Regions from separate parts of the Mesorhizobium sp. LSHC412B00 genome, predicted to be linked through region 2. Evidence: riboswitches for the same ligand, from Rfam matches in the RefSeq annotation. Region 2 holds a riboswitch; the other holds the start of a gene.

Region 1 (7,236 bases), on a different contig from region 2:
GTCACCGACGCCGAGATCGGCGAAGCGCTCGATCGCATCCGCGCCGGCGCCAAGGGCCTGACCGACGCCATCGCCGCGGCCGCCGCGAAGTAATCCCGAGAACCATTCCCGATGAGCCTTCGCCATTTCACCGATCTTTCCGCCGTTTCCGAAGGCGATCTGCGCCTGATGCTGGACGATGCGGTGGTGCGCAAGGCGCGCCTCAAGGCCGGCGAACGGACCAAACCGCTCGAAGGCAAGGTGCTGGCCATGATCTTCGACAAGCCGTCGACGCGCACGCGCGTGTCCTTCGACGTTGGCATGCGACAGCTCGGCGGCGAGACCATCATGCTGACCGGCACCGAAATGCAGCTCGGCCGCTCCGAGACCATTGCCGACACCGCCAAGGTGCTGTCGCGCTATGTCGACGCCATCATGATCCGCACCACGTCGCATGAGCGGCTGCTCGAGCTGACCGAGAATGCCACGATTCCGGTCATCAACGGGCTGACCGACGACACCCATCCCTGTCAGCTGATGGCCGACATCATGACCTTCGAGGAGCATCGCGGTCCGGTTGCCGGCAAGACCATCGCCTGGACCGGCGACGGCAACAACGTGCTGCATTCGCTGCTCGAGGCCTCGGCGCGGTTCCGCTTCAACCTCAATGTCGCCGTGCCGGAAGGCAGCGAGCCGGCGCAGAAGCACATTGACTGGTCGAAGAGCAATGGCGGCAAGCTGCACTTCACCCGCTCGCCCGAAGAGGCCGTCGACGAGGCCGACTGCATCGTCACCGACTGCTGGGTGTCGATGGGCCAGGAACACCGCGCCCGCGGCCATAATGTCTTCTCGCCCTATCAGGTCAATGCGGCGCTGATGGCCAGGGCCAAGCCCGACGCCCTGTTCATGCACTGCCTGCCGGCGCACCGCGGCGAGGAAGTGACCGACGAGGTCATCGACGGTCCGCATTCGGTGGTCTTCGACGAAGCCGAGAACCGGCTCCACGCCCAGAAGGCGGTTTTGGCCTGGTGTCTGGGCGCTTGATCTCCAAGCGCTTGATCCGGGGCGGCGCGATGCCTATTTGCGCCCCATCACGCAAATCAAGCGCGTTTGGACGCATGCACCCCTCCGGGCCGCATGGCCGCGCCCTGGAGCTTTGTCATGTTGGAAACGCATCAAGTGACTGAACATCACCCCAAACTCGGCGAGTTCGGCTATGCCGGCGACGATCATGTCGTGCCCTTCGAGGTAGGCCCGCTCGACGTGCGCGGCCGCACCGTGCAGCTCGGGCCGATGCTCGACGCCATCCTCAACCGTCATGACTATCCCGAGCCGGTCGCCCGCCTGCTGGCGGAAGCCTGTGTGCTGACGGTGCTGCTCGGCACTTCGCTCAAATTTGAAGGCAAGTTCATCCTGCAGACCCGCACCGACGGGCCTGTCGACATGCTGGTCGCGGATTTCTCCACGCCCTCGGCATTGCGCGCCTATGCGCGCTTCGATGCCGACCGGCTGGAGGCCCTGGTGGCCGCAGGCCAAACCTCGCAGCAGACGCTGCTGGGCAGCGGCGTTTTGGCGCTGACCATCGACCAAGGCGCGCACACGCAGCGCTATCAGGGCATCGTCCAGCTCGACGGCGAGACGCTGGAAGACGCCGCGCGCACCTATTTCCGCCAGTCGGAGCAGATCCCGACCGACCTCCGGCTGTCGGTGGCCAAGCTGCTGACGCCCGGCCCCGGCGGTGCGCGCGAGCAGTGGCGCGCCGGCGGTATCCTGGCGCAGTTCCTGCCGCAGTCACCCGAGCGCATGCGCGTGCCGGACATTTCGGGCGGCGACGGCGATCCGCGTGACGTGACGCAGGAGCCGGCCGACAATTCGTGGCGCGAGCTGGTGGCGCTGCTCGGCACCATCGAGCCGACCGAGCTGATCGACCCGACCATCGGCGCCGAGCGGCTGCTCTACAGGCTGTTCCACGAACATGGCGTGCGCGTCTTCGGCGGCGTGCCGGTCGCCGACCAATGTTCCTGCTCAAGGGACAAGATACGCGGCATCCTCGAGGGGTTTTCCGCGCAGGAGATCAAGGACAGCACCGAAGATGGCGGCATCCACGTCGCCTGCGAGTTCTGCTCGAAGCAGTACGACTTCGACCCGGCGGAGTTTGCAGCTCAGTAGCATCTCTTCCTTCTCCCCGTTCACGGGAGAAGGTGCCCGAAGGGCGGATGAGGGGCAGCGCGAACTTTGGTGAATGGCCGCGCATAGCCTGCGTCATGTGCGTGGAAGATAACCTCATGAGTCCGGCGGCGCCCCTCGTTGCACTGCCGGGCATTTCTCCCCGTATAGAGATGGGGAGAAAACCCCTAATTCACCGTCCGCCGCGTCCCCGGCAGATCCAGCGAAAACGCGGGAATAGCGACGTCGAACGTCTCGCCCTTTTTGTTGCGCATGGTGTAGTGGCCGACCATGAAGCCGGAGGGCGTCGAGAGCGGGCAGCCTGACGTGTATTGATAGCTGTCGCCGGGATTGAGCTCAGGCTGGTCGCCGACCACGCCGGCGCCGCGCACTTCCTCGATCCGGCCGCTGCCGTCGGTGATGTGCCAGTAACGCGACATAAGCTGCACGAAATCGTCCGACTGGTTGTCGATCGTCACCTGGTAGCCCCAGACATAACGGTTCTCCGCCGGGTCCGAGCGGTCCTCCAGGTAGAACGGTCTGACCTGCACTTCGATGTTGCGCGTGACGGCGCGATACATGGGCTGCTCCGGTTGCGCGGCAAGGAACATTTGTCGCGCTATGCGGTTTGATACGCGCACAACGGCATGTCCTGCCAGCCTCAAAGCGGAGGTGCCGACAAACAATGTCATTTAAGTGACACATGACAGTGTTGGTGTGGGCAAACCTTGCCGGCGACTCAAGGCCCATCTGTCGACTGACAAAGCAGCCGCGAGCGGCCTTTCCGGAGTGACCAGATCTCATGGAACTAGCTCTCACAGCCGCCTTCGCTTCCTCCGCTTTGCTTCTTTCCAATCTTGCCAGCATCCTGCTTGCTTCGTCGAAACTGCAAGCGCGTCGCCTTATCCCTCCGCCGTCCGACGAGCAGCCACCGGTCTCGATCGTCGTACCGTCGCGCGGCGTGGAGCCGTTCACACAAGAGACGCTGCAGCGAGCCTTCTCGCTCGACTGGCCGCGCTACGAACTGATCTTCTGCGTCGCTCACGCCGACGATCCCGTCGTCAAACTGATAAACAGGGCGATCGTCCTGTTTCCCAACGTGCCGGCCCGGCTGCTGATCGGCGACGACCGCGTCAGCAGCAACCCGAAGCTCAACAACTGCGTCAAGGGCTGGGAAGCGGCGCTCTATCATTGGGTTATTCTCGCGGATTCCAACGTGCTGATGCCAAGGGATTACGTCCAGCACCTGATGGCGGCCTGGCGGACCAATACCGGGCTTATCTGCTCGACGCCGATCGGCTCTCGGCCGGATGGCTTTTGGGCCGAGGTCGAATGCGCGTTCCTCAACACGCTGCAGGCGCGCTGGCAATATGCCGGCGAGGCGCTCGGTCTCGGCTTTGCCCAGGGCAAGAGCATGCTGTGGAACAAGCCGATGCTCGATACCAATGGCGGTATCCGCGCGCTGGCCGCCGAGATCGCCGAGGATGCTGCTGCAACCAAGCTGGTCAACGGACTGGGCCTGCACGTCAATCTCGTTGCCTCGCCTTTCGAGCAACCACTGGGGCAGCGCCGACTTGCCGACATCTGGTCGCGCCAGGCGCGCTGGGCGCGGTTGCGCCGCGTCACTTTCCCGCTGTTTTTCGCACCCGAGATCCTGACCGGCGTCGCCGTGCCGTTGGCGTTGGCGCTGGTGGCGGCCGCAAGTGCCGGCATCAGCCTGCCGGCCACGGTGTTGGCCGTGCTGACGGCGGCCTACATTCCCGAATGCGCGCTGGCCGCGGCCAAGGGCTGGCACCTGTCGCTGCGCATGGTCCCGGCGATGATGGTGCGCGACATGATGCTTCCCGCCATCTGGGCGCGCGGCTGGCTGAGCGGCGCCGTCGACTGGCGCGGCAACATCATGACCATCGGCACCAAGACGGCCGAACTGGAAGAGGTTTCGTCGGGAGCGTGACGCCTCGCGGCCTATCCGGCGGCCTTCAGCGCCTGCGCAACGTCCTCCAGCAGATCGTCCGTATCCTCAAGACCGACCGACAGCCTGAGCGTTCCCGGCCCGATGCCAAGCTCGGCGCGAGCTTCGTCGCTGAGGTTCTTGTGCGTGGTGGTCGCCGGATGGGTGATCAGGCTCTTGGCGTCGCCGAGATTGTTGGAGATCAGCACGATGTCGAGCGCGTTCTGCAAGGCGAAGGCCGCCTGCTTGCCGCCCTTGACGTCGAGGCAGATCAGCGTCGATCCGCCCGTCATCTGCTTCTTGACGATGTCGGCCTGCGGGTGGTCGGCGCGGCCGGGATAGATGACGCGGGCGATTTCCGGCCGTCCTGCCAGGAAATCCGCGATCTTGGCCGCGCTTTCCGTCTGCTGGCGCACCCGAACCGGCAGCGTCTCCAGGCCCTTGAGCAGCGTCCAGGCGTTGAACGGCGACAGGCTCGGGCCGGTGTGGCGGAAATAGTCGTGCAAATTCTCGTCGATCCATTTCTTGTCCGACAGGATGATGCCGCCGAGACAGCGTCCCTGGCCGTCAATGTGCTTGGTCGCGGAGTAGACGACGATATGGGCGCCGAGCTGCAAGGGCTTCTGCTGCAAGGGCGTGGCAAAGACATTGTCGACGATCAGCCTGGCGCCGATCGAGGTGGCGAGCGCCGCCACCGCTGCGATGTCGACCACTTCCAGCGTCGGATTGGTCGGGCTTTCCAGGAAGAACAGTTTCGTGTTCGGCCGCACCGCCTTTTCCCAGTTGGCGATGTCGGTGCCGTCGACCAGCGTTGCCTCGATGCCGTATTTCGGCGCCAGCGTCTCCACCACCCAGCGGCAGGAGCCGAACAGCGCGCGCGCCGCAACGATATGGTCGCCGGCCTTGGCGCTGCACAGGAGCGCTGCCGTCACCGCCGCCATGCCGGACGCCGTGGCGCGCGCATCTTCGGCACCCTCCAGCGCGCACATGCGCTTTTCGAACATGTCGACGGTAGGGTTGGCATAGCGCGAATAGATGAAGCCCGGCTCCTCGCCCTTGAAACGGGCCTCGGCAGCCTGCGCCGTCTCGTAGACATAGCCTTGGGTGAGGTACATCGCTTCGGACGTCTCGCCGAACTGGGAACGCAGCGTTCCCCCGTGCACGAGTGCGGTCTGAGGTTTCCAGTTACGCTTCTTGGTGCTCATCGCTTTTGTTCCAGACACAAAAAAACCGGCCGCGAAAGTCGCAACCGGTCCATATGGCCTTGCGGCCCGACGGTCCTTTAGCGACTTGTTTAACGTGGCTGCAAGCCGACCGGCCAAATCACCACGGGATAACGACCCTTTAGACCTCACCTGCGCTTGCGTCAATTGCCGGCTTCATTAAGAGGTTTGTACCAGGCAGGTTCCGCAATGATATCCAGCGGTTTTGCGGCAAGAACCTGCCACAAAGAGACCGACCTTGGAGCGGAGCCAGCCTTTTGCGGCAGACAGGCATTCTTCCCGATCAGGACATTTCCGCGCTGTTTCAGTCCGGCGCGCTCAAGTCGCCGCGCGCGCTCGATGTCGACCAGGTGCAGCCGGCGAGCCTCGATCTCAGGCTCGGCGACAAGGCTTTTCGCGTGCGCGCCTCCTTCCTGCCGGGTCCCGATCATCTGGTGGCCGACAAGCTTCACCGGCTGAAATTGCATGAGTTCAGTCTCGCCGAGGGCGCGGTGCTGGAAACCGGCTGCGTCTACATCGTGCCGCTGCTCGAAAGCCTGGCGCTGCCCGCAAACGTGTCGGCCTCGGCCAACCCGAAGAGCTCGACCGGCCGGCTCGACATCTTCACCCGGGTGATGACCGATCGCGGCCATGAGTTCGACAAGATCGCCCCCGGCTATCACGGGCCGCTTTATCTCGAAGTCAGTCCGCGCACCTTCCCGATCGTCGTACGCGCCGGATCGAGGCTGTCGCAGATCCGCTTTCGCACCGGCAACGCGCTGTTGTCGGAGGCAGAACTGAACGAATTGCACCGCGCCGAGATGCTGGTGGCGACCGAGCCGCCCAACATTTCCGGCGGCGGCATTGCGCTGTCGATCGATCTCGACGGCGACCAGAACGGCCTGGTCGGCTATCGCGGCAAGCATCACACCGGCTTGGTCGATGTCGACAAGCGCGCCGCCCAGGATGCCGTCGATTTCTGGGAGCCGCTCTATAAGAGCGGCGCCGGCGAACTGGTGCTCGACCCGGACGAGTTCTACATCCTGGTCAGCCGCGAAGCCGTGCACGTGCCGCCGCTCTACGCCGCCGAGATGACGCCCTTCGATCCGCTGGTTGGCGAATTCCGTGTTCACTATGCCGGCTTCTTCGATCCGGGCTTCGGCCATTCGGCCTCAGGCGGCACCGGCAGCCGGGCGGTGCTCGAAGTGCGCAGCCACGAAGTCCCGTTCATCCTCGACCACGGCCAGATCGTCGGCCGGCTGGTCTACGAACACATGCTGAAGCGGCCGCAGGCGCTTTACGGCACCGATCTCGGCTCGAATTACCAGGCGCAAGGCCTCAAGCTCTCCAAGCATTTCCGCCCCGCCGGCTGAACCTTCGATCACCGTCAGGCAAAATACTTGCCTGCGCTGCCTCACCATGCTTGGCTGCCTTTCGGTGGCCGGCAAGAGAACGGCGCGCAAGGGGAACCAAAATGCAGATTTCAAGATGGATCATATCGGCAGCGGGCGCTGCCATGCTGGTGATATCGGCCGGCTCGCTGGCTGAGGCGCAGGAGAAATTGAAGATCGGCACCGAGGGCGCTTATCCGCCCTTCAACACCATCACCGCGGACGGCAAGATCGAGGGCTTCGACATCGACATTGCCAATGCGCTGTGTGCGCAGATGAAGGTCGAGTGCGAGATCGTCACCCAGGACTGGGACGGCATCATCCCGGCGCTGCAGGCGAAAAAGTTCGACGCCATCATCGCCTCGATGAGCATCACCGAGGAGCGCAAGAAACAGGTCGCCTTCACCAACAAATACTACACGACGCCGCTGGCGCTGGTGGCGCCCAAGGACAGCGACCTCACTTCCACCGAACCGGCAGCCCTTGCCGGCAAGACGGTGGGCGCGCAGGCCTCGACCACCCAGGCCGACTATGCGCAGGACGCCTA
Region 2 (7,236 bases):
CCGCTATGGATCGACTGGGACAATCTGCAGGCCAATGCCAAGCTCTTCTGGCCCCTGCCCCGGAGCATTTCGCTGCAGGCGGAGAGCTTGTCCGGCCAGACGGATCCGGCCGACGACACTGATCCGGTTTCACTGTTCAGCGCCGGAACCGCGGCGGGCGAGTTGCGGCCCGACGGCCAGGACATCGGCTACGTCGGCAGCTTCACCGATCTTGAGATCGACGCCGACGCGATCGGCGGGCGCGTGCTGCCGCCGCTCGACGGCAGCGGCGACGCGACGCTGAAGAACGGCGTCGCGCTGATGAAGACGCAGGCCAGGAGCCTGCGCGGCCAGGCGGCCGACATCCACAAGCTCGATCTGTCGTCGGGAACCGCGCGCATCACCGTCTCCGGCCCGGTGTCGGTCGACGCCAACGGCCTGGTCAATGCCGACCTGACGATCAAGCTGCAGGATCCCAAAGCCGTGGCGGCAATCCTCGCCACCGCAATCCCCGAGCAGAAGAGCCAGATCGAGCAAGGCTTTGCCGGTCTGGCGCTGCTCGGCAACGAACCGTCGATGCCGCTCAAGGTGGTGAAGGGCAAGGTCTCGCTCGGCTTCATTCCGCTGGGCAAGATCAAGCCGCTCGATTAGAGCAATTCCAAGAAAAGTGTAAGCGGTTTTCCGTCCGGAATTCCGTTAAAACAAAGAGATAGAGCATGATCGCAAAGAGCGGGAACGGCTTTTGGGGAGAGATCATGCTCGAGCAAGCCGACGCATGAACCGACCGGTGAAACTGCTGAGCGTTGGCGCGCTGACGCTGGATACCATCCTGCGCGTCGAAACCCTGCCCACGCATCAGGGCAAGTTCATCGCCTCGGACGGCATCCAGATCGCCTCGGGCATGGCGACAAGTGCTGCCTGCGCCGCCCGCCGTCTCGGCGCCGAGGTGTTCCTGTGGGCAAGTGCAGGTGACGATGCCGTCGGCGACCAATTGCTGGCCGGCATCGAGGCCGAGGGCGTCGATTGCGGCTTTGTCCGCCGCGTCGAAGGCGCCCGCTCGGCGCTGGCCGCGATCCTGGTCGACGCTCATGGCGAGCGCATCATCGTGCCCTTCTACGACCCAAAGGCGCAGGCCGACCCCGAGGCGGTGCCTGTCGCCGATCTTTCCGGCTTCGATGCCGTGCTGGTCGATGTGCGCTGGCCGGGCGCCGCCGCTCTTGCCTTGACCGCCGCGCGCGACGCCGGTTGCCCGGCAATCCTCGACGCCGACACGGCGCCGCTGGAGGTGCTGGAGCATCTGTTGCCGCTGGCGTCGCACATCGTCGCTTCGGAGACGGCTGCACGCATTGTCTGCGGCCACGCGCTGGATCCCGAAACCGCCTGCGCCGACCTCGCCAGCCGCACAGACGCCTTCGTGGCGGTGACCGGCGGCGCCTCGGGAAGCTGGTGGCATGACCGGTCCGCCGGATGCGTGCGCCACATCGCGGCGCCGAAGGTCAAGGCGGTCGACACGCTGGCCGCCGGCGACGTTTTCCACGGCGCCTTTGCCGTTGGACTTGCTGAGGCCATGTCGGTCGAGCACGCGTTGCGCTTTGCCAGCGCGGCGGCCGCGCTCAAATGCCAGCGCTTCGGCGGCCGGCTGGGCGCGCCGGACCGGGCCGAGACAATGGCCATGGTCGCGGCGACCTGGCCCGTCTGAAACAGATTTAACTTTTCACCGGGTGCTCGACCGCCTGCCGGCCGAAATCCGGCACGTCGATATCCTGGCCGGCCTCGATGATCGAACGGCGAACGGCCCGGGTGCGGGTGAACAGGTCGAACAGCTTGTCGCCGTCGCCCCAGCGGATCGCCCGCTGCAGCGAGGCGAGGTCCTCCGAAAAGCGCGCCAGCATTTCCAGGATGGCATCCTTGTTGTGCAGGCACACGTCGCGCCACATGGTCGGGTCGGAGGCGGCCAGACGGGTGAAGTCGCGGAAACCGGAAGCCGAATATTTGATCACTTCCGACTTGGTCACCGATTCCAGATCGTCGGCCGTGCCGACGATGTTGTAGGCAATGATGTGCGGAAGATGCGAAACGATGGCCAGCGTCATGTCATGATGCTGCGGGTCCATCGAGTCGATGTTGGAGCCGCAGCGCCGCCAGAATTCCGACAGCTTTTCCAGCGCGGCCGGATCGGTTCCCGGCAGCGGCGTGAAGATGCACCAGCGGTTTTCGAACAGGTCGGCGAAACCCGCATCCGGGCCCGATTTCTCCGTACCTGCCAGCGGGTGCCCCGGAATAAAGTGCACGCCGTCCGGTACATAGGGCTGCATTTGCGCAATGACGGAGGCCTTGGTCGAACCGACATCGGTGAGGATGGCGCCCTTTTTCAGCCCCGGCGCGATCTCTTGCGCCACCTCGCCCGACGATCCCACAGGCACCGAGACGATGATCAGGTCGGCGTCGCGGACCGCTTCCCTGGCGCCGGTGGTGTAGCTCTCGCCAAGACCGAGCTCCTTCGCCCGCGCCAGCGTGGCCGGGCTGCGCGTCGCGATGGCGACATGGCGGGCCAGGCCCTCGCGGCGGATAACGCGGGCCAGCGACGAGCCGATCAGGCCGATGCCGACCAGCGCGATCTTTTCAAACATCGGTGATGTCATTGTTTCAGCTTTTCAGGAACGTCGTGAGGGCGTCGATAACGCCGCGATTGGCTTCTTCGGTGCCGACGCTCATGCGCAGCGCATTGGGAAAGCCATAGCCGGTAACGCGCCGCAATATATAGCCGCGCTGGGTGAGGTAGTCGTCCGCCGCCTCAGCCGAATGCTTCTTGTCGTCGGGAAAGTGGATGAGGACGAAATTGCCGACGCTGGGCGTCACCCTGAGCCCAAGCTTCGTCAGCTCTTCATTCAGCCAGGTAAGCCAGGTCTCGTTGTGCAACGAACTGCGCTCGACATGGGCGCGGTCGCGGATGGCGGCAATGCCGGCCTCGATCGCTGTTGCGTTAACGTTGAAAGGGCCGCGGATACGGTTGATGGCATCGACGATGTGCAGTGGGCCATACATCCAGCCGATGCGCGCGCCGCCAAGGCCGAGCTTGGAGAAGGTGCGGGTCATGACCACATTCTGTGCGCTGCCCGCCAGCTCGATGCCGGCCTCGTAGTCATTGCGCCTGACATATTCGGCATAGGCCGCGTCGAGCACCAGAAGCACGTTGCCCGGGAGCGTGGAATGCAGGCGGCGGACCTCCTGGAACGGCAGATAGGTGCCGGTCGGATTGTTGGGATTGGCGAGGAAGATGATTTTGGTCCGCGGCGTCACCGCGGCCAGGATCGCGTCGACGTCGGCGCGCTCCTCGGTTTCCTTCACAGCAACCGGCTTGGCCCCCGCCGACTGAATGTAGATCTTGTAGACCATGAAGGCATGTTCGGTAAAAATCGCCTCATCGCCTGGCGCCAGATAGGTCTGCGCCAGCAGGCCCAAAATCTCGTCGGAACCGTTGGAGCAGATGATGTTTGCCGGGTTGAGGCCATGCACCTCGGCGATCGCCTCGCGCAGCCGGCGGGCGGTGCCGTCGGGATAGACATCGAGCTTGCCAGCCACTTCGCGCGCGGCCTCGATCGCCTTCGGCGACGGGCCGAGCGGGTTCTCGTTCGACGACAATTTATGGACCTTGGCGACGCCGGCCGGTGCCGTGCTCTTGCCCGGCACATAGGCGTCGATGTCCATAATGCCCGCGCGGGGCGTCGGCCGTGCCTTGTCCGCTGTCTTGTCCATGTCGCAAATCCATCGAGAATGCCTCCGTCCGGAGGCCGCAGCGGAAATACAAGCCGTAGCCGCGAATGTCGAGAGGCGGGCAATAGCTGGCCGTTGACGCCGGGCCGCACGAGTTCTAGAAGAACGCAACAGTTCCGTGGTGATTTGGCCGGTCGGCTTGCAGCCACGTTAAACAACTCGCTAAAGGGCCGTTTGCGTGACGTAACCGGCTTTGCGATCGCACTGCCGGTTTTTTATTGCCTGACGGCGGGCAAGGAGAGTCACATGGCCGCGCTCCGCGCTACAAAAACCAACAACGAGGCCGACAACCCGTCGAGCCCTGTGTTGCGTTTTGGCCCTGACAAGCCGCTGAAGCTCGACGCCGGCACGCTTTTGTCGCCGTTCCAGATCGCCTACCAGACATATGGCGCCCTCAACGATGCCCGCACCAACGCCATCCTGGTCTGCCACGCGCTGACCGGCGACCAGCATGTCGCCAGCACCAATCCGGTGACCGGCAAGCCCGGCTGGTGGGAAGTGCTGATCGGTCCCGGCAAGATCATCGACACCAACCGCTTCTTCGTCATTTGCTCCAACGTCATCGGCGGCTGCCTCGGCTCCACGGGTCCGGCCTCGACCAATCCCGCCACCGGCAAGCCCTACGGCCTCGACCTGCCAATCATCACCATCCGCGACATGGTGCGGGCGCAACTGATGCTGGTCGACCATTTCGGCATCGAAAAGCTGTTTTGCGTGCTCGGCGGCTCGATGGGCGGCATGCAGGTGCTGGAATGGGCATCGTGCTATTCCGAGCGCGTCTTCTCGGCCCTGCCGATCGCCACAGGCGCACGCCATTCCTCGCAGAACATCGCCTTCCACGAGGTCGGCCGGCAGGCCGTCATGGCCGATCCGGACTGGCATGGCGGCAAATATTTCGAGCACGGCAAGCGCCCGGAAAAGGGGCTCGCCGTGGCGCGCATGGCCGCCCACATCACCTATCTGTCGGAAGCCGCCCTGCATCGGAAATTCGGCCGCAATCTGCAGGACCGCGAAGCGCTGACCTTCGGTTTCGACGCAGATTTCCAGATCGAAAGCTATCTGCGCCACCAGGGCATGACATTCGTCGACCGCTTCGACGCCAACTCCTACCTCTACATGACCCGTTCGATGGATTATTTCGACCTCGCCGCCGACCATGGCGGCCGGTTGGCAGATGCCTTTGCCGGGACCAAGACCCGCTTCTGCCTGGTGTCCTTCACCTCGGACTGGCTGTTCCCGACCGAGGAGAGCCGCTCGATCGTGCATGCGCTCAACGCCGCCGGCGCCTCCGTCTCCTTCGTCGAGATCGACACCGACCGCGGCCATGATGCCTTCCTGCTCGATGAACCCGAACTGTTTGCCGCCATCAAGGGCTTCATCGGCTCGGCGGCCCGCGCAAGGGGGCTCGCCTCATGAGCGTCAATGGCAGCCAGCGCGTCGACCTCGAAGTCGTGGCCAACCTGATACCGACGCAGTCGCGGGTGCTCGATGTCGGCTCCGGCGACGGCCTGCTGCTCGAACTCCTGCAGGAGACCAAGCAGGTCGACGGCCGCGGGCTGGAGCTGTCACAGCGCGGCGTCAATGAATGCGTGGCGCGCGGTCTCTCGGTCATCCAGGGCGATGCCGATACCGACCTCGAATTCTATCCAGACAAGGGTTTTGACTTCGTCGTCCTGTCTCAGACGCTGCAGGCGACCCGCAACCCGAAGCTGGTGCTCGACGAGCTGCTGCGAATCGGCAACCGCGCCATCGTCTCCTTCCCCAATTTCGGCCACTGGCGGGTGCGGCTGTCGCTGTTCGTCAATGGCCGGATGCCGGTGACCGCGGACCTGCCCTATTCCTGGTACGACACGCCCAACATCCATTTCTGCACCATCCGCGACTTCGTCAATCTGGTCGAGGAACTCGGCGCTTCGGTCGAGAAAGCCACCGCGCTCGACGGCAACGGCCAGAAGATCGGACTGTCGATGCCATGGTGGTTCTGGAATTTCTTCGGCCAGCAAGCGGTGTTCTTGCTGAAGCGGTAGTTTGCCCCTATTCCAGCACGTCCGTCGCCTTGTGCGGGTGCTGAACGCCATCGGCGATGATCACATCGGCGTGGGAGTTGTCGGTGCGCAAGGCCAGAATCTCCCGATAGGCTGATGAATCGTACCAGCCCCACGCATGCGCCCTGTCCGGAAACTCGATGACGATCAGATGCCCGGGCCATTCGTTTTCGACCACGTCCATGTCGCCGCCGTGGACAAGGAAGCGGCCGCCGAACGGCTCCAATGTGGCGTCGATCCTCTGCAGATACTCGACAATCTGCGGGCCCATTGTGACTTGACGCATATGGGCGACGGCGTAGGCGGCCACGGCTGAACTCCCTGTGAGATCGAAGCCCGACGACCGGCTTCGTTGGCGCAATCTGCAGACATGATGGCCATCGGTCGATTACGTCTGGGGTAATCGGCCGGCTTACGGCGTCCTGGCTCAACAGTTTGTGATGACATTGCCGCTGGTTTTTTGTAGCGTCGAATCGAATGCCATCCCGGGGTAAGGCTTGGACGGCGACCATCAAAACCTCCGGCCTCCAGGCATTTCGGGGCACAATCGAAGCAACATGTCCAAGGCAACCGACCTCGCTCCGCTGATCTCGGTGATCACACCGACGCACAATCGCCGCAGCAAGGTGGTGCGCGCCGTGGAGAGCGTGCTGGCGCAGAATTTTCCCCGGTTCGAACACATTGTCGTCGATGACGGCTCGACCGACGGTACGGCAGCCGCACTTGCCGAAATCCGCGATCCACGGCTGATCTATGTTGGCTCGAAATGGCGCGGCGCCAATGCCGCCCGCAATGCCGGCATCGAGCGGGCGCAGGCGCCGGTGGTGACATTCCTCGATTCCGACGACGTCTATTTGCCGGATCGCCTGGCGCGGACGCTGGAGCAGTTCGACAACAATCCCTCACTCGAAGTGCTGATCAGTTCCTTCGTGTCGCTGAAGGGCAATCGCCGCACCAACTGCGTCAACCGCGAGGCGCTGCTGAGCCGCGACTCGCTGGAGCGGGCCCTTGTCGCGCAGACCATCTTCATTGCCGGGTCGGCAATCACCGCCCGGCGCGAGTCGCTGCTGGCCATCGGCGGCTACGACAGTGACGTCACGCGCATGCAGGATCGCGAATTGTTGCTGCGCTTTGCCCGTCGCAGCGGCGCGCAGCTGTCCGAAGTGATCGACTGGAAAAAGTACAACTCGGAGAATTCGATCTCCGGTCGCCGGGACGGCTATGTCGAAGCCTATGCGAGCTTGATCGACAAGCACCCCTATATCGCCGACCGCTACCCCTACATCCCGCCTTACATGATCGCCCGGCAGCTCATCGCCGATGCACTCAAGGGCAGGGTTTCGCAGGCGTTCTCCGGCTATATGGCCAACCGGTCGTCGAAGGCGCTTGGCTATTCGCTGCCGCAGCTGTTGCGTGGCTATGTCGGCGGCCGGCGCTG

What was found. Region 2 has a riboswitch for S-adenosylmethionine ahead of X757_RS144310 (homoserine O-acetyltransferase). Riboswitches for the same ligand answer to the same signal wherever they lie in the genome.
Region 1: another riboswitch for S-adenosylmethionine. It lies ahead of X757_RS146045 (O-succinylhomoserine sulfhydrylase); the one in region 2 lies ahead of X757_RS144310 (homoserine O-acetyltransferase).

The regions. Positions count from the first base shown of each region.
Region 1 is NZ_AYWB01000010.1:47,937-55,172, reverse strand. Features, by position in the region: gene X757_RS146020 (aspartate aminotransferase family protein) at 1-93, shown strand, start outside; gene argF (ornithine carbamoyltransferase) at 112-1,023, shown strand; gene X757_RS146030 (Hsp33 family molecular chaperone) at 1,117-2,148, shown strand; gene apaG (Co2+/Mg2+ efflux protein ApaG) at 2,334-2,726, opposite strand; gene X757_RS146040 (ceramide glucosyltransferase) at 2,948-4,099, shown strand; gene X757_RS146045 (O-succinylhomoserine sulfhydrylase) at 4,111-5,301, opposite strand; SAM riboswitch at 5,359-5,436, opposite strand; gene X757_RS146050 (2'-deoxycytidine 5'-triphosphate deaminase) at 5,577-6,671, shown strand; gene X757_RS146055 (ABC transporter substrate-binding protein) at 6,773-7,236, shown strand, end outside.
Region 2 is NZ_AYWB01000012.1:32,593-39,828, reverse strand. Features, by position in the region: gene X757_RS144290 (DUF2125 domain-containing protein) at 1-630, shown strand, start outside; gene X757_RS144295 (sugar kinase) at 755-1,678, shown strand; gene X757_RS144300 (prephenate/arogenate dehydrogenase family protein) at 1,686-2,621, opposite strand; gene hisC (histidinol-phosphate transaminase) at 2,626-3,735, opposite strand; SAM riboswitch at 3,862-3,939, shown strand; gene X757_RS144310 (homoserine O-acetyltransferase) at 4,000-5,169, shown strand; gene metW (methionine biosynthesis protein MetW) at 5,166-5,780, shown strand; gene X757_RS144320 (DUF1330 domain-containing protein) at 5,788-6,108, opposite strand; gene X757_RS144325 (glycosyltransferase family 2 protein) at 6,356-7,236, shown strand, end outside.